DNA from 4 places in the Metabacillus sp. cB07 genome. Region 2 is predicted to be linked to each of the others. Evidence: a T-box and tRNA genes for the amino acid it is inferred to sense, from the RefSeq annotation. Region 2 holds a T-box; the other regions hold tRNA genes.
The links. The T-box of region 2 lies ahead of thrS (threonine--tRNA ligase). A T-box ahead of a tRNA ligase gene usually reads a tRNA of that ligase, here a tRNA-Thr.
Positions count from the first base shown of each region.

Region 1: it encodes a tRNA-Thr, which carries the amino acid that the T-box ahead of thrS (threonine--tRNA ligase) is inferred to sense. The anticodon was not compared.
Region 3: it encodes a tRNA-Thr, which carries the amino acid that the T-box ahead of thrS (threonine--tRNA ligase) is inferred to sense. The anticodon was not compared.
Region 4: it encodes a tRNA-Thr, which carries the amino acid that the T-box ahead of thrS (threonine--tRNA ligase) is inferred to sense. The anticodon was not compared.

Region 1 is NZ_CP069296.1:624,263-628,456, forward strand. Features, by position in the region: rRNA gene JOJ89_RS03215 (23S ribosomal RNA) at 1-661, shown strand, start outside; rRNA gene rrf (5S ribosomal RNA) at 790-905, shown strand; tRNA gene JOJ89_RS03225 (tRNA-Asn) at 922-996, shown strand; tRNA gene JOJ89_RS03230 (tRNA-Ser) at 1,001-1,090, shown strand; tRNA gene JOJ89_RS03235 (tRNA-Glu) at 1,100-1,174, shown strand; tRNA gene JOJ89_RS03240 (tRNA-Val) at 1,190-1,265, shown strand; tRNA gene JOJ89_RS03245 (tRNA-Met) at 1,348-1,424, shown strand; tRNA gene JOJ89_RS03250 (tRNA-Asp) at 1,428-1,503, shown strand; tRNA gene JOJ89_RS03255 (tRNA-Phe) at 1,514-1,589, shown strand; tRNA gene JOJ89_RS03260 (tRNA-Thr) at 1,603-1,678, shown strand; tRNA gene JOJ89_RS03265 (tRNA-Tyr) at 1,688-1,772, shown strand; tRNA gene JOJ89_RS03270 (tRNA-Trp) at 1,790-1,863, shown strand; tRNA gene JOJ89_RS03275 (tRNA-His) at 1,891-1,963, shown strand; tRNA gene JOJ89_RS03280 (tRNA-Gln) at 1,997-2,071, shown strand; tRNA gene JOJ89_RS03285 (tRNA-Gly) at 2,130-2,204, shown strand; tRNA gene JOJ89_RS03290 (tRNA-Cys) at 2,214-2,287, shown strand; tRNA gene JOJ89_RS03295 (tRNA-Leu) at 2,309-2,394, shown strand; tRNA gene JOJ89_RS03300 (tRNA-Leu) at 2,430-2,510, shown strand; gene JOJ89_RS03305 (hypothetical protein) at 2,756-3,391, shown strand; gene JOJ89_RS03310 (cupin domain-containing protein) at 3,606-4,194, shown strand, end outside.
Region 2 is NZ_CP069296.1:3,067,724-3,071,917, reverse strand. Features, by position in the region: gene JOJ89_RS15805 (replication initiation and membrane attachment family protein) at 1-327, shown strand, start outside; gene dnaI (primosomal protein DnaI) at 349-1,284, shown strand; gene ytxC (putative sporulation protein YtxC) at 1,401-2,225, shown strand; T-box leader at 2,304-2,545, shown strand; gene thrS (threonine--tRNA ligase) at 2,600-4,194, shown strand, end outside.
Region 3 is NZ_CP069296.1:170,612-174,805, forward strand. Features, by position in the region: rRNA gene JOJ89_RS00965 (23S ribosomal RNA) at 1-2,235, shown strand, start outside; rRNA gene rrf (5S ribosomal RNA) at 2,363-2,478, shown strand; tRNA gene JOJ89_RS00975 (tRNA-Asn) at 2,502-2,576, shown strand; tRNA gene JOJ89_RS00980 (tRNA-Thr) at 2,578-2,650, shown strand; tRNA gene JOJ89_RS00985 (tRNA-Glu) at 2,669-2,743, shown strand; tRNA gene JOJ89_RS00990 (tRNA-Val) at 2,783-2,858, shown strand; tRNA gene JOJ89_RS00995 (tRNA-Thr) at 2,886-2,961, shown strand; tRNA gene JOJ89_RS01000 (tRNA-Tyr) at 2,971-3,055, shown strand; tRNA gene JOJ89_RS01005 (tRNA-Gln) at 3,170-3,244, shown strand; tRNA gene JOJ89_RS01010 (tRNA-Lys) at 3,297-3,372, shown strand; tRNA gene JOJ89_RS01015 (tRNA-Leu) at 3,387-3,467, shown strand; tRNA gene JOJ89_RS01020 (tRNA-Gly) at 3,475-3,549, shown strand; tRNA gene JOJ89_RS01025 (tRNA-Ala) at 3,555-3,627, shown strand; gene rocF (arginase) at 3,812-4,194, shown strand, end outside.
Region 4 is NZ_CP069296.1:3,286,220-3,290,413, reverse strand. Features, by position in the region: rRNA gene JOJ89_RS16935 (23S ribosomal RNA) at 1-2,320, shown strand, start outside; rRNA gene rrf (5S ribosomal RNA) at 2,449-2,564, shown strand; tRNA gene JOJ89_RS16925 (tRNA-Val) at 2,585-2,660, shown strand; tRNA gene JOJ89_RS16920 (tRNA-Thr) at 2,679-2,754, shown strand; tRNA gene JOJ89_RS16915 (tRNA-Lys) at 2,772-2,847, shown strand; tRNA gene JOJ89_RS16910 (tRNA-Leu) at 2,862-2,942, shown strand; tRNA gene JOJ89_RS16905 (tRNA-Gly) at 2,950-3,021, shown strand; tRNA gene JOJ89_RS16900 (tRNA-Leu) at 3,032-3,120, shown strand; tRNA gene JOJ89_RS16895 (tRNA-Arg) at 3,135-3,211, shown strand; tRNA gene JOJ89_RS16890 (tRNA-Pro) at 3,217-3,293, shown strand; tRNA gene JOJ89_RS16885 (tRNA-Ala) at 3,309-3,384, shown strand; tRNA gene JOJ89_RS16880 (tRNA-Met) at 3,416-3,492, shown strand; tRNA gene JOJ89_RS16875 (tRNA-Ile) at 3,498-3,574, shown strand; tRNA gene JOJ89_RS16870 (tRNA-Ser) at 3,590-3,682, shown strand; tRNA gene JOJ89_RS16865 (tRNA-Met) at 3,728-3,804, shown strand; tRNA gene JOJ89_RS16860 (tRNA-Asp) at 3,808-3,883, shown strand; tRNA gene JOJ89_RS16855 (tRNA-Phe) at 3,894-3,969, shown strand; tRNA gene JOJ89_RS16850 (tRNA-His) at 4,015-4,090, shown strand; tRNA gene JOJ89_RS16845 (tRNA-Gly) at 4,108-4,181, shown strand; tRNA gene JOJ89_RS16840 (tRNA-Ile) at 4,187-4,194, shown strand, end outside.

The DNA of each region.
Region 1 (4,194 bases), 1.7 Mb from region 2:
GGCAGTTTGACTGGGGCGGTCGCCTCCTAAAATGTAACGGAGGCGCCCAAAGGTTCCCTCAGAATGGTTGGAAATCATTCGCAGAGTGTAAAGGCACAAGGGAGCTGACTGCGAGACCTACAAGTCGAGCAGGGACGAAAGTCGGGCTTAGTGATCCGGTGGTTCCGCATGGAAGGGCCATCGCTCAACGGATAAAAGCTACCCCGGGGATAACAGGCTTATCTCCCCCAAGAGTCCACATCGACGGGGAGGTTTGGCACCTCGATGTCGGCTCATCGCATCCTGGGGCTGTAGTCGGTCCCAAGGGTTGGGCTGTTCGCCCATTAAAGCGGTACGCGAGCTGGGTTCAGAACGTCGTGAGACAGTTCGGTCCCTATCCGTCGTGGGCGCAGGAAATTTGAGAGGAGCTGTCCTTAGTACGAGAGGACCGGGATGGACGCACCGCTGGTGTACCAGTTGTCTTGCCAAAGGCATCGCTGGGTAGCTATGTGCGGAAGGGATAAGTGCTGAAAGCATCTAAGCATGAAGCCCCCCTCAAGATGAGATTTCCCATCACATTTGTGAGTAAGAACCCTGAAAGATGATCAGGTTGATAGGTCTGAGGTGGAAGCGCGGTGACGTGTGGAGCTGACAGATACTAATCGTTCGAGGACTTAACCACAGTCTAACTAAGCGTAAATTGCACGTGAATCTTGTTATCAAACGTTATTCAGTTTTGAAAGAATAACTTCTTTCAAAAAAAAGCTTGAAATCTTCGGATTTCATAGTATAATAATTTTTGTCACTATGTCTGGTGATGATGGCAAAGAGGTCACACCCGTTCCCATGCCGAACACGGAAGTTAAGCTCTTTAGCGCCGATGGTAGTTGGGGGTTTCCCCCTGTGAGAGTAGGACGTTGCCAGGCTGGTGAAAATTATTATTCCGCAGTAGCTCAGTGGTAGAGCTATCGGCTGTTAACCGATCGGTCGTAGGTTCGAGTCCTACCTGCGGAGCCATTTTGGAGAGCTGTCCGAGTGGCCGAAGGAGCACGATTGGAAATCGTGTAGGCGGTAACCCGTCTCAAGGGTTCGAATCCCTTGCTCTCCGCCACAACTTTATGGCCCGTTGGTCAAGCGGTTAAGACACCGCCCTTTCACGGCGGTAACACGGGTTCGAATCCCGTACGGGTCACCAACATATTTTCACTGCGGAGGATTAGCTCAGCTGGGAGAGCATCTGCCTTACAAGCAGAGGGTCGGCGGTTCGAGCCCGTCATCCTCCACCATGAAAATTCAAAGCAGCAGCGTAACGGTCAAGCAGGTTTAACACCAACTTATCGGGACGAAAAAGAATTACCTTATTATTATCGCGGGGTGGAGCAGTCTGGTAGCTCGTCGGGCTCATAACCCGAAGGTCGCAGGTTCAAATCCTGTCCCCGCAACCAAATGGTCCCGTGGTGTAGCGGTTAACATGCCTGCCTGTCACGCAGGAGATCGCCGGTTCGATCCCGGTCGGGACCGCCATTTTTATAAAGGCTTGGTAGCTCAGTCGGTAGAGCAAAGGACTGAAAATCCTTGTGTCGGCGGTTCGATTCCGTCCCAAGCCACCATTTACACTTATATGCCGGTGTAGCTCAATTGGTAGAGCAACTGACTTGTAATCAGTAGGTTGGGGGTTCAAGTCCTCTTGCCGGCACCACTGAAATGTGGAGGGGTAGCGAAGTGGCTAAACGCGGCGGACTGTAAATCCGCTCCCTCAGGGTTCGGCGGTTCGAATCCGTCCCCCTCCACCATTTTTAAAAAAGAATACAGGGGTATAGTTTAAAGGTAGAACAGAGGTCTCCAAAACCTCCGGTGTGGGTTCGAGTCCTACTACCCCTGCCAATTTAATTAATCTTATATAGTATAATGGCGGCTGTGGCGAAGTGGTTAACGCACCAGATTGTGGCTCTGGCATTCGTGGGTTCGATTCCCATCAGTCGCCCCTTTTTACTTATTAGGGTTTTTATTTTTGTTTTGGGCTATAGCCAAGCGGTAAGGCAACGGACTTTGACTCCGTCATGCGCTGGTTCGAATCCAGCTAGCCCAGCCATTTTCACTTTAACAGTCATCTTTGTGCACCAGCTGCATAAGATACAATTACAGCGAATGCGGAAGTAGTTCAGTGGTAGAACACCACCTTGCCAAGGTGGGGGTCGCGGGTTCGAATCCCGTCTTCCGCTCCAGAATCTTAAGGCGGCATAGCCAAGTGGTAAGGCAGAGGTCTGCAAAACCTTTATCCCCGGTTCAAATCCGGGTGTCGCCTCCAATTTTTATGAACTCACCCTTAGCCGGGGTGGCGGAACTGGCAGACGCACAGGACTTAAAATCCTGCGGTAGGTGACTACCGTACCGGTTCGATTCCGGTCCTCGGCATCAACCAGTATCCAGTTCAAGAAAATGATCAATTTGCCGGTGTGGCGGAATTGGCAGACGCGCACGACTCAAAATCGTGTTCCTCTGGAGTGTCGGTTCGACCCCGACCACCGGTATCTAAAAAGTAATAAATCTAAAGACTTTCTAACAACATGTTAGGAAGTCTTTTTTTATATAAAAATATTTATTTGCACGAAAGAGGAATTATTTAAAAGATATTTTTACTATTAAGTCAAATGATAAATAATCTTTATATGAGTAGGTAAATATTAATGAATAAAAAGCACTAAAAGTCTTTTCGTTTGTTGTATAATATATCCATATACATGAATTATAAGTATTTATGTTAGAGGGGTAGAATATGAATGAGCTAAATAGTAGGAGTAGATTTAAGGAAAATAAAAAGGTGTCTCCCAAATGTTCAACAGTAGAATTAAATTCTTGGATTAAGGTAGCTTTTCTAATCATAATAGGATGGATACTATTTAAATTTAAGTTGGTTATGTTTGTAACAATGTATAATCTAATATATCTTTTTATTGAGTTTCTTTTCACTATGGGGTTAATAGAACATAATGCTTTGTATAACGAATATAACCAAACCTATTATTTCAATGATAATGAGTTATTAAATTTGTTCATTAATTATGGAGTTGTATTTTCAATCATTGGCTTTATTGACAAATTTTTTCCGGGAATTTACTATATTGTTTTTCAATATATAGAAAAGTTGAGAAACATTATTCCGACGTTTCCATTTAGTGGGCTTGTCAGATCCATTTTATTAATAATAGAACTACTTTTTAAAGTAACTTGGGTATTTTCCGGTAGTGTTATACGTTTTGTCACTTCAGTTTTTAGTTTTATTTTTGTCCTACTATATAAAATTGCTGTTCCTATTTTCAATTCATTATTTAAGTCTCTTGATATTGTTAATGAGAAGTTAGATAGTGCTTCAAATCGATTGGATAGTAGCTCTAGAAAAATGGAGAAATAGTTGCTTCTGGAGTGTCGGTTTGACCCCGATCACCGGCATCTATAGCTTACATAAAAACAAGCAAAGTCAATGCTCTAAGCAAACAGAGCATTGGCTTTTTTGTTATATCTGAACGCCCATCGTGTTGACTCAATCATATAAATTCAACCCCAAGTACCCCCCGCCCACCTCCCTGCATATGATGCTTTTATATGCGCTGAAAGGGTGGAGAAGAATGTATTATTATCCGAATTATTGGTATCCAAATCCTTATTATCCTCAAGTTCATGCACCGATGAACAATTACTACAGAGAACCGGCCTATTGGAACTATCCAGGCAGCTACCCCTCTGAGATGGGTGATTACAGACTCTCATTAAAGGATTATGGAAAAGAGCCATTTGTTATTAATATTAATGAAGCGACGCTGCTGAACAATAATTTCCGGACGGCGTTATGGACAGGAACTCACCTGCAGCTTACGTTAATGAGTCTTAATCCGGGTGAAGATATCGGTTTGGAGATGCATCCTGATGTTGATCAGTTCCTGCGGGTTGAAGAGGGGCAGGGGATTGTTCAGATGGGCAAGAGCAAAGACCAATTGCCTTTCATGCGAAACGTCTATGATGATACGGCGATCATCATACCGGCCGGAACGTGGCACAATGTCACCAATACGGGCAAATCTCCGCTGAAACTTTATTCGATCTATGCTCCTCCAAACCATCCGTTTGGTACGGTTCATGAGACGAAAGCGGATGCGGCTGCAGCTGAAGAAAGTCATGGCCATAACGGAGGAGAAACCGTTATTGGTGGCAAGACTC
Region 2 (4,194 bases):
GTCCTGATTTACTATGTCATGCTCAAAACCGACATGAAGCTCTCAAAGACGTATGTTCAGCGAATCGCGAGCCACTGGGCCCGGAAACAGGTGTCAACTGTAAAGGATGCGATGGACCTTGCAAAGCAGGAGCACAGAAAGTACCAGGACTGGGCTTCAAAGAAAACATCTTCCGGCAGAAAAATCGTCCGGAAAGAAACCCTGCCCGAGTATTTACAGCAAAGCGAAGAACGTGCAGTTCCAGCCGCAGAACAGGATGACGAAGCAACAGAGCTCGAACGGAAACGGCTTGAAGAAAAGCTCAGACAGTACAGGGAACAAAATTAATCTCAGGCGGAGGTGAACAAAATGGAATCCATCAACAAATCTCTTGGGCGTCTTTCAGGCCGGGAGGATTTTCAGAAGAGGCTGGGTGCCATGAAGGCTCAGATCATGCAAAATCCGGATATCCAGGAGTTTCTGCATGAAAACAGTTCTGAAGTGAATGAAGAAATGATCAACAGAAGCCTGATCAAACTCTATGAATACATTGGACAAAGCAAGCGCTGCGCCGACTGCCCGAGTCTCCGAGAATGCAAAAATCTAGTAGAAGGCTATCATCCGAAGCTCATCCTTCAGGGAAAAACCATTGACCTGAAATATGAGGTCTGCCCGACGAAAGAAGCGGATGACGAACGGAAAAAACAGCAGTCGCTCATCAAGTCCATGTTTATTCCCCGGGACGTTCTGAATGCAACCCTTGAAGACATCGACCTCAAGGAAGCAAGCAGGCTGAAGGTTGTGGACATGGCCCTCAGCTTCAGCAGGGACTATCAGGAGGGCAAGTACCGCAAAGGGCTGTACTTATACGGACCGTTCGGGATCGGCAAAACCTATATTCTCGGAGCGATTGCAAACGAACTGGCAAAGAAAAAGATTCCTTCCATGCTAGTGTATGTGCCGGAATTTTTCAGAGAATTAAAAAGCTCCATGCATGATCATTCGCTGGAAGAGAAGGTTGAGGCGGTTAAAAAGGTAAAGGTGCTTATGCTTGATGACATTGGCGCCGAGGCGATGTCAAGCTGGGTGCGCGATGATATTCTCGGGTCAATTCTCCAATACCGCATGCTTGAAAACCTTCCAACGTTTTTCACCTCCAATTTCAGCATGAAAGATCTTCAGTCGCATTTAAGCGTTACACAGCGGGGCGAAGAAGAGCCTGTAAAATCAGCGAGAATTATGGAGAGAATCAAGTATCTGGCAGAACCGTTCGAACTGAAAGGCCGCAACTGGCGCGAAAGATAGAAAAAGCAGTATACCGCAAATTCTGCGGCGTGCTGCTTTTTTTAGGTTTGTGATTCTAATTGTTCTTCTCTGGCCATATACATGGAATCAGGTATTGGCTAAAAGGGGGGACAACCTTGATCAAAGTATTTTTTAATTCTCCGGATGAAGCAGAAAGATTTTATACAATGCTTGTCCTTAAGCAGAATCGGCGGAACGTTGAATTGTGCATAATTGACGGAAACGGAGTCGGGGTTTCGGCAAGTGATTTTGATGCGGCGGCAAGAACGCTTTTTATTCCGGCGCTTGCGTCTTATATTCTTAAATACAATGAATCACGTCTTATGCTTTCGATCATCAGGGACCGCTTTTATTTTCATGAGCCTGAAGAGCAACAGCAAATCATACATATTGCAGAGGCGATCATTGAAGGTGAACGGACGGAAATTCCCGGCGCAAAACAGCTCCCCGTGAGAGAAACGCCGATTTATGAAGCGTTGAATGACTTTATTAAGCCTGATCTAGCATTTGCTCTTTCATCTTTTATAAAATTCCGTCTCCACAGCTATGTGGAGCGTTTATATAAATATATTGAGCTTGCGATTGAAGAGTATAAGCTTGAACAGGAATATCAGACGTTTATTCATAGTTTAAGAGAGTATGCCATGAACAGGGAAACGAAGGCAGAGGTCATTCATATTGTTCATGAACAGGACCTGACCGTTTATAATGAACATTTTTCAGAAATCAGCAAAGAGGATTTAGCGGGGCATATTGACAGGACGTTCGTTCATCAGCACCCGATGTATATCGATGCTTCCCTTTTGGCTCCACTTGTCTCCATAGCCCCAGGGAGGATCCACCTGTATACAGATTCACCTGATTATGGAATGGTGCAGACGATCCAGAATATCTTTCTTGAACGAGTCAGCATTTATCCAAGAAAGATGGCAGGCGTTTAAAATTCAGCTTCCGAAAGGGAAAAAGCGGAATCGGCTTGATTTCCTCCCGGAATGCTTTTATAATACGTTATGAATAGAAGAAATGTTTTGATGAGGACACGGGTGAGTTATCACGGCTCAAAGAGAGGGAAGACACGGCTGAAAGCTTCCCAGTACGAATAACCTGCTTACCGCCTCTGAACTTCAGCTTTGAAAAGGACTCGGGTCCCCAGTAAGTGCTGACGGGAAATCCCGTTACAGATCTTTTTTGAGCCATTCACTGTGCGTATTGTGAATGGAAACAAGGGTGGAACCACGGCGAATAATCACTCGTCCCTTATTTTAAGGGACGAGTTTTTTATTTTTTAAGAAAACATGCAAGGAGTGACGACAGGATGTCAATTGTAAACATTACTTTTCCGGACGGAGCTGTAAAGGAATATCAGGCAGGCACCTCAACTGAAGATATTGCAACCTCCATCAGCCCGGGTCTTAGAAAAAAATCCATTGCCGGTAAACTGAACGGTGAACTGATTGATTTGAAAACACCGATCGAGCAGGACGGGAGCATTGAAATTGTCACACTCGACAGCCCGGATGCTCTGGGAATCATCCGCCACAGCTCTGCCCACGTACTGGCCCAGGCAATTAAGCGATTATATGGAGATGTAAAGCTTGGAATCGGTCCTGTTATTGAAAACGGGTTCTACTATGACATCGATATGGAAGAATCCATCTCAGCTGAGGATCTGCCGGCGATTGAAAAAGAAATGAAGAAGATCATCAATGAAAACATAGAGGTTGTGCGCAAAGAAGTAACACGCGAAGAAGCAAAGGCTCTGTATGAAGAAATCGGCGATCACTTAAAGCTTGAACTGCTTGATGCCATTCCTGAAGGGGAAAAAGTGACCATCTATGAACAGGGCGATTTCTTTGACCTCTGCCGCGGAGTGCATGTTCCTTCAACAGGAAAGCTGAAAGAATTTAAGCTCTTGAGTGTAGCCGGCGCATACTGGCGCGGGGACAGCAACAATAAAATGCTGCAGCGCATTTACGGTACGGCTTTCATTAAAAAAGCAGACCTTGATGAGCATCTGCGCCTGCTTGAAGAAGCGAAAGAGCGCGATCACCGCAAGCTTGGAAAAGAACTGAGCCTGTTTACAACGTCTCAAAAAGTAGGACAGGGTCTTCCGATCTGGCTTCCAAAAGGCGCGACAATCCGCCGCATCGTAGAACGCTACATTGTGGATAAAGAAGAACGTCTGGGCTACCAGCATGTGTATACACCTGTGCTTGGCAGTGTCGAGCTGTACAAAACATCCGGACACTGGGATCATTATCAGGATGACATGTTCCCTGCTATGTCCATGGACAATGAGGAACTTGTTCTTCGTCCGATGAACTGCCCGCATCACATGATGGTGTACAAGCACGATATTCACAGCTACCGCGAACTTCCGATTCGCGTGGCGGAGCTTGGAACGATGCACCGCTATGAGATGTCAGGAGCTCTTACAGGCCTGCAGCGTGTCCGCGCGATGACACTGAATGACGCCCATATCTTTGTCCGCCCTGACCAAATCAAGGATGAATTTATCCGGGTTGTAAAGCTTGTTGAAGAAGTTTATAAAGACTTTGGCATCAATGACTATTCCTTCCGTCTTTCCTACCGCGATCCGGAAGACAAAGAGAAATACTTTGACGATGATGCGATGTGGGAAAAAGCACAGAGTATGCTTAAATCTGCTATGGATGAGCTTGGCCATGACTATTTTGAAGCAGAAGGGGAAGCGGCGTTCTATGGTCCTAAGCTTGATGTTCAGGTCCGCACAGCACTTGGAAAAGACGAAACGCTTTCTACTGTGCAGCTTGACTTCTTATTGCCTGAACGCTTTGATCTGAATTATGTCGGCGAAGACGGCAAACAGCACCGTCCGGTTGTTATTCACCGCGGGGTTGTCTCAACGATGGAACGTTTTGTGGCCTTCCT
Region 3 (4,194 bases), 1.3 Mb from region 2:
ATTAGTACGTGGTCGTAGACCCGAAACCAGGTGATCTACCCATGTCCAGGGTGAAGTTCAGGTAACACTGAATGGAGGCCCGAACCCACGCACGTTGAAAAGTGCGGGGATGAGGTGTGGGTAGCGGAGAAATTCCAATCGAACTTGGAGATAGCTGGTTCTCTCCGAAATAGCTTTAGGGCTAGCCTCGAGTATGAGAGTCTTGGAGGTAGAGCACTGATTGGACTAGGGGCCCTCATCGGGTTACCGAATTCAGTCAAACTCCGAATGCCAAAGACTTGCTCCTCGGGAGTCAGACTGCGAGTGATAAGATCCGTAGTCAAGAGGGAAACAGCCCAGACCGCCAGCTAAGGTCCCAAAGTATACGTTAAGTGGAAAAGGATGTGGAGTTGCTTAGACAACCAGGATGTTGGCTTAGAAGCAGCCACCATTTAAAGAGTGCGTAATAGCTCACTGGTCGAGTGACTCTGCGCCGAAAATGTACCGGGGCTAAACGTATCACCGAAGCTGCGGACTGTTCTTACGAACAGTGGTAGGAGAGCGTTCTAAGGGCGTCGAAGCCAGACCGGAAGGACTGGTGGAGCGCTTAGAAGTGAGAATGCCGGTATGAGTAGCGAAAGAGGGGTGAGAATCCCCTCCACCGAATGCCTAAGGTTTCCTGAGGAAGGCTCGTCCGCTCAGGGTTAGTCGGGACCTAAGCCGAGGCCGAAAGGCGTAGGCGATGGACAACAGGTTGATATTCCTGTACCACCTCCTCACCATTTGAGCAATGGGGGGACGCAGGAGGATAGGGCAAGCGCGCTGTTGGATATGCGCGTCCAAGCAGTTAGGCCGGGAAGTAGGCAAATCCGCTTCCCATATAAGGCTGAGCTGTGATGGCGAGGGAAATTTAGTACCGAAGTTCCTGATTCCACACTGCCAAGAAAAGCCTCTAGCGAGGTGAGAGGTGCCCGTACCGCAAACCGACACAGGTAGGCGAGGAGAGAATCCTAAGGTGAGCGAGAGAACTCTCGTTAAGGAACTCGGCAAAATGACCCCGTAACTTCGGGAGAAGGGGTGCTTTTTAGGGTGAATAGCCCTGAAAAGCCGCAGTGAATAGGCCCAGGCGACTGTTTAGCAAAAACACAGGTCTCTGCGAAGCCGCAAGGCGAAGTATAGGGGCTGACGCCTGCCCGGTGCTGGAAGGTTAAGGGGAGAGGTTAGCGCAAGCGAAGCTTTGAACCGAAGCCCCAGTAAACGGCGGCCGTAACTATAACGGTCCTAAGGTAGCGAAATTCCTTGTCGGGTAAGTTCCGACCCGCACGAAAGGCGTAACGATCTGGGCACTGTCTCAACGAGAGACTCGGTGAAATTATAGTACCTGTGAAGATGCAGGTTACCCGCGACAGGACGGAAAGACCCCGTGGAGCTTTACTGCAGCCTGATATTGAATTTTGGTACAGCTTGTACAGGATAGGTAGGAGCCTTGGAAGCCGGAGCGCAAGCTTCGGTGGAGGCATTGGTGGGATACTACCCTTGCTGTATTGAAATTCTAACCCGCAGCCCTTACCGGGCTGGGAGACAGTGTCAGGCGGGCAGTTTGACTGGGGCGGTCGCCTCCTAAAATGTAACGGAGGCGCCCAAAGGTTCCCTCAGAATGGTTGGAAATCATTCGCAGAGTGTAAAGGCACAAGGGAGCTTGACTGCGAGACCTACAAGTCGAGCAGGGACGAAAGTCGGGCTTAGTGATCCGGTGGTTCCGCATGGAAGGGCCATCGCTCAACGGATAAAAGCTACCCCGGGGATAACAGGCTTATCTCCCCCAAGAGTCCACATCGACGGGGAGGTTTGGCACCTCGATGTCGGCTCATCGCATCCTGGGGCTGTAGTCGGTCCCAAGGGTTGGGCTGTTCGCCCATTAAAGCGGTACGCGAGCTGGGTTCAGAACGTCGTGAGACAGTTCGGTCCCTATCCGTCGTGGGCGCAGGAAATTTGAGAGGAGCTGTCCTTAGTACGAGAGGACCGGGATGGACGCACCGCTGGTGTACCAGTTGTCTTGCCAAAGGCATCGCTGGGTAGCTATGTGCGGAAGGGATAAGTGCTGAAAGCATCTAAGCATGAAGCCCCCCTCAAGATGAGATTTCCCATCACATTTGTGAGTAAGAACCCTGAAAGATGATCAGGTTGATAGGTCTGAGGTGGAAGCGCGGTGACGTGTGGAGCTGACAGATACTAATCGTTCGAGGACTTAACCACAGTCTAACTAAGCGTAAGTTGCACGTGAATCTTGTTATCAAACGTTATTCAGTTTTGAAAGAATAACTTCTTTCAAAAAAAGCTTGAAATCTTCGGATTTCATAGTATAATAATTTTTGTCACTATGTCTGGTGATGATGGCAAAGAGGTCACACCCGTTCCCATGCCGAACACGGAAGTTAAGCTCTTTAGCGCCGATGGTAGTTGGGGGTTTCCCCCTGTGAGAGTAGGACGTTGCCAGGCTTGTGAACAAATCATTATATTATTCCGCAGTAGCTCAGTGGTAGAGCTATCGGCTGTTAACCGATCGGTCGTAGGTTCGAGTCCTACCTGCGGAGCCATGCTTCCATAGCTCAGTCGGTAGAGCACTTCCATGGTAAGGAAGAGGTCATCGGTTCAAGCCCGGTTGGGAGCTTACATTACAACTTCAACTGGCCCGTTGGTCAAGCGGTTAAGACACCGCCCTTTCACGGCGGTAACACGGGTTCGAATCCCGTACGGGTCACCATTGTTTTTTTATGTGAAATACTAAACATTCTTTTCTTCTGGAGGATTAGCTCAGCTGGGAGAGCATCTGCCTTACAAGCAGAGGGTCGGCGGTTCGAGCCCGTCATCCTCCACCATAAGAATTAAATAATCTTACTTCAAATGCCGGTGTAGCTCAATTGGTAGAGCAACTGACTTGTAATCAGTAGGTTGGGGGTTCAAGTCCTCTCGCCGGCACCACTGAAATGTGGAGGGGTAGCGAAGTGGCTAAACGCGGCGGACTGTAAATCCGCTCCCTCCGGGTTCGGCGGTTCGAATCCGTCCCCCTCCACCATTTTATTTAGACAAGCTGGAATTGAATAGTTTTTGTCTGGACTGTAAATAATAAGGTTAGTTAACATAAACCTTTTTACGGTCAATTCCAATTTTATAAATTACATACTTTCATTGGGCTATAGCCAAGCGGTAAGGCAACGGACTTTGACTCCGTCATGCGCTGGTTCGAATCCAGCTAGCCCAGCCATTTTCTTTTGAACTGTGTGTCTGCGCAGGATCTTAAGACTGAATTCATTTATGTGCCATTAGCTCAGTCGGTAGAGCATCTGACTTTTAATCAGAGGGTCGAAGGTTCGAGTCCTTCATGGCACACCATTTTTCCTTAATATGCGGGTGTGGCGGAATTGGCAGACGCGCTAGACTTAGGATCTAGTGTCTTTGACGTGGGGGTTCGAGTCCCTTCACCCGCATGATGTTGCGGAAGTAGTTCAGTGGTAGAACACCACCTTGCCAAGGTGGGGGTCGCGGGTTCGAATCCCGTCTTCCGCTCCATATTCGGGGCCTTAGCTCAGCTGGGAGAGCGCCTGCCTTGCACGCAGGAGGTCAGCGGTTCGATCCCGCTAGGCTCCATCTTTAAACCTAAGACTATATGGTCTTAGGTTTTTTTGTTTTCCAAAAATGGTTCGGAGGAGTTATTGAGTCATTTATTTAACAGAAAACTCTGTATATATATACATAATTTTGTCGAGTTGAGTCATCTCCCTTTTTGAACGTACAATAGAGGCACAGGCTTCTAATAAGGGGGATGATTGAGATGAAAGAAAGAATATCAATTATTGGAGTACCAATGGATCTTGGACAAATGCGCCGCGGTGTCGATATGGGGCCGAGTGCGATTCGATATGCCGGTGTTGTTGAGAGATTAGAAGGGCTCAGCTATAAGATTGAAGATAAGGGCGATATTGAGATTGGTCGTGCGAACAGAGAAGAAGAAGCAGCCAATAACCTGAGAAATTTGAAAGCGGTGTCAGAGGCCAGTGTGAAGCTTTCAGATCAGGTGGATGAAGCGATCAAATCGGGTTCTTTTCCACTTGTTTTCGGCGGAGACCACAGCATTGCAATCGGGACGCTTGCAGGGGTGTCAAAGCACTATGAGAATCTCGGAGTCATCTGGTACGATGCCCATGGCGATTTAAA
Region 4 (4,194 bases), 220 kb from region 2:
TAGAATGAACCGGCGAGTTACGATCCCGTGCAAGGTTAAGTTGATGAGACGGAGCCGCAGCGAAAGCGAGTCTGAATAGGGCGAATTAGTACGTGGTCGTAGACCCGAAACCAGGTGATCTACCCATGTCCAGGGTGAAGTTCAGGTAACCCTGAATGGAGGGCCCGAACCCACGCACGTTGAAAAGTGCGGGGATGAGGTGTGGGTAGCGGAGAAATTCCAATCGAACTTGGAGATAGCTGGTTCTCTCCGAAATAGCTTTAGGGCTAGCCTCGAGTATGAGAGTCTTGGAGGTAGAGCACTGATTGGACTAGGGGCCCTCATCGGGTTACCGAATTCAGTCAAACTCCGAATGCCAAAGACTTGCTCCTCGGGAGTCAGACTGCGAGTGATAAGATCCGTAGTCAAGAGGGAAACAGCCCAGACCGCCAGCTAAGGTCCCAAAGTATACGTTAAGTGGAAAAGGATGTGGAGTTGCTTAGACAACCAGGATGTTGGCTTAGAAGCAGCCACCATTTAAAGAGTGCGTAATAGCTCACTGGTCGAGTGACTCTGCGCCGAAAATGTACCGGGGCTAAACGTATCACCGAAGCTGCGGACTGTTCTTACGAACAGTGGTAGGAGAGCGTTCTAAGGGCGTCGAAGCCAGACCGGAAGGACTGGTGGAGCGCTTAGAAGTGAGAATGCCGGTATGAGTAGCGAAAGAGGGGTGAGAATCCCCTCCACCGAATGCCTAAGGTTTCCTGAGGAAGGCTCGTCCGCTCAGGGTTAGTCGGGACCTAAGCCGAGGCCGAAAGGCGTAGGCGATGGACAACAGGTTGATATTCCTGTACCACCTCCTCACCATTTGAGCAATGGGGGGACGCAGGAGGATAGGGCAAGCGCGCTGTTGGATATGCGCGTCCAAGCAGTTAGGCCGGGAAGTAGGCAAATCCGCTTCCCATATAAGGCTGAGCTGTGATGGCGAGGGAAATTTAGTACCGAAGTTCCTGATTCCACACTGCCAAGAAAAGCCTCTAGCGAGGTGAGAGGTGCCCGTACCGCAAACCGACACAGGTAGGCGAGGAGAGAATCCTAAGGTGAGCGAGAGAACTCTCGTTAAGGAACTCGGCAAAATGACCCCGTAACTTCGGGAGAAGGGGTGCTTTTTAGGGTGAATAGCCCTGAAAAGCCGCAGTGAATAGGCCCAGGCGACTGTTTAGCAAAAACACAGGTCTCTGCGAAGCCGCAAGGCGAAGTATAGGGGCTGACGCCTGCCCGGTGCTGGAAGGTTAAGGGGAGAGGTTAGCGCAAGCGAAGCTTTGAACCGAAGCCCCAGTAAACGGCGGCCGTAACTATAACGGTCCTAAGGTAGCGAAATTCCTTGTCGGGTAAGTTCCGACCCGCACGAAAGGCGTAACGATCTGGGCACTGTCTCAACGAGAGACTCGGTGAAATTATAGTACCTGTGAAGATGCAGGTTACCCGCGACAGGACGGAAAGACCCCGTGGAGCTTTACTGCAGCCTGATATTGAATTTTGGTACAGCTTGTACAGGATAGGTAGGAGCCTTGGAAGCCGGAGCGCAAGCTTCGGTGGAGGCATTGGTGGGATACTACCCTTGCTGTATTGAAATTCTAACCCGCAGCCCTTACCGGGCTGGGAGACAGTGTCAGGCGGGCAGTTTGACTGGGGCGGTCGCCTCCTAAAATGTAACGGAGGCGCCCAAAGGTTCCCTCAGAATGGTTGGAAATCATTCGCAGAGTGTAAAGGCACAAGGGAGCTTGACTGCGAGACCTACAAGTCGAGCAGGGACGAAAGTCGGGCTTAGTGATCCGGTGGTTCCGCATGGAAGGGCCATCGCTCAACGGATAAAAGCTACCCCGGGGATAACAGGCTTATCTCCCCCAAGAGTCCACATCGACGGGGAGGTTTGGCACCTCGATGTCGGCTCATCGCATCCTGGGGCTGTAGTCGGTCCCAAGGGTTGGGCTGTTCGCCCATTAAAGCGGTACGCGAGCTGGGTTCAGAACGTCGTGAGACAGTTCGGTCCCTATCCGTCGTGGGCGCAGGAAATTTGAGAGGAGCTGTCCTTAGTACGAGAGGACCGGGATGGACGCACCGCTGGTGTACCAGTTGTCTTGCCAAAGGCATCGCTGGGTAGCTATGTGCGGAAGGGATAAGTGCTGAAAGCATCTAAGCATGAAGCCCCCCTCAAGATGAGATTTCCCATCACATTTGTGAGTAAGAACCCTGAAAGATGATCAGGTTGATAGGTCTGAGGTGGAAGCGCGGTGACGTGTGGAGCTGACAGATACTAATCGTTCGAGGACTTAACCACAGTCTAACTAAGCGTGAATTGCACGTGAATCTTGTTATCAAACGTTATTCAGTTTTGAAAGAATAACTTCTTTCAAAAAAAAGCTTGAAATCTTCGGATTTCATAGTATAATAATTTTTGTCACTATGTCTGGTGATGATGGCAAAGAGGTCACACCCGTTCCCATGCCGAACACGGAAGTTAAGCTCTTTAGCGCCGATGGTAGTTGGGGGTTTCCCCCTGTGAGAGTAGGACGTTGCCAGGCTGCTGACAAAAATTAAACCCGGAGGATTAGCTCAGCTGGGAGAGCATCTGCCTTACAAGCAGAGGGTCGGCGGTTCGAGCCCGTCATCCTCCACCATATGATTTTTTTGGACATGCCGGTGTAGCTCAATTGGTAGAGCAACTGACTTGTAATCAGTAGGTTGGGGGTTCAAGTCCTCTCGCCGGCACCACCAGATTTACTATATTTGTGCCATTAGCTCAGTCGGTAGAGCATCTGACTTTTAATCAGAGGGTCGAAGGTTCGAGTCCTTCATGGCACACCATTTTTCCTTAATATGCGGGTGTGGCGGAATTGGCAGACGCGCTAGACTTAGGATCTAGTGTCTTTGACGTGGGGGTTCGAGTCCCTTCACCCGCATGATATTGCGGAAGTAGTTCAGTGGTAGAACACCACCTTGCCAAGGTGGGGGTCGCGGGTTCGAATCCCGTCTTCCGCTCTTTGAATAAGCCGGGGTGGCGGAACTGGCAGACGCACAGGACTTAAAATCCTGCGGTAGGTGACTACCGTACCGGTTCGATTCCGGTCCTCGGCACCACACACATTTAATATGCGCCCGTAGCTCAATTGGATAGAGCGTTTGACTACGGATCAAAAGGTTATGGGTTCGACTCCTATCGGGCGCGCCATATTACGGGAAGTAGCTCAGCTTGGTAGAGCACTTGGTTTGGGACCAAGGGGTCGCAGGTTCGAATCCTGTCTTCCCGACCATTTTCATAGATTTAAGGGGCCTTAGCTCAGCTGGGAGAGCGCCTGCCTTGCACGCAGGAGGTCAGCGGTTCGATCCCGCTAGGCTCCACCATTTTAATAGAAGTAATTGACTTTGTTCCTGGGGCGGTGTAGCTCAGCTGGCTAGAGCGTACGGTTCATACCCGTGAGGTCGTGGGTTCGACTCCCTCCGCCGCTACCAAAAAAGGACCTTTAGCTCAGTTGGTTAGAGCAGACGGCTCATAACCGTCCGGTCGTAGGTTCGAGTCCTACAAGGTCCACCATTCTATTTTCCATACGGAGGTATACCCAAGTCCGGCTGAAGGGATCGGTCTTGAAAACCGACAGGGGGGTCAAACCCCGCGGGGGTTCGAATCCCTCTACCTCCTCCATTTCTTTTATCTTCAGCAAAACAAATCAGCACTAATTATTATTATCGCGGGGTGGAGCAGTCTGGTAGCTCGTCGGGCTCATAACCCGAAGGTCGCAGGTTCAAATCCTGTCCCCGCAACCAAATGGTCCCGTGGTGTAGCGGTTAACATGCCTGCCTGTCACGCAGGAGATCGCCGGTTCGATCCCGGTCGGGACCGCCATTCTTATAAAGGCTTGGTAGCTCAGTCGGTAGAGCAAAGGACTGAAAATCCTTGTGTCGGCGGTTCGATTCCGTCCCAAGCCACCATTTTCTTTTGCAAATATTTTAGCTTTAGACATTTTACAGATAGTGGCGGTTGTGGCGAAGTGGTTAACGCACCAGATTGTGGCTCTGGCATTCGTGGGTTCGATTCCCATCAGTCGCCCCATTTTATCTTTATTTACTGCGGGTGTAGTTTAATGGTAAAACCTCAGCCTTCCAAGCTGATGTCGTGGGTTCGATTCCCATCACCCGCTCCAATAATGGGCCTAT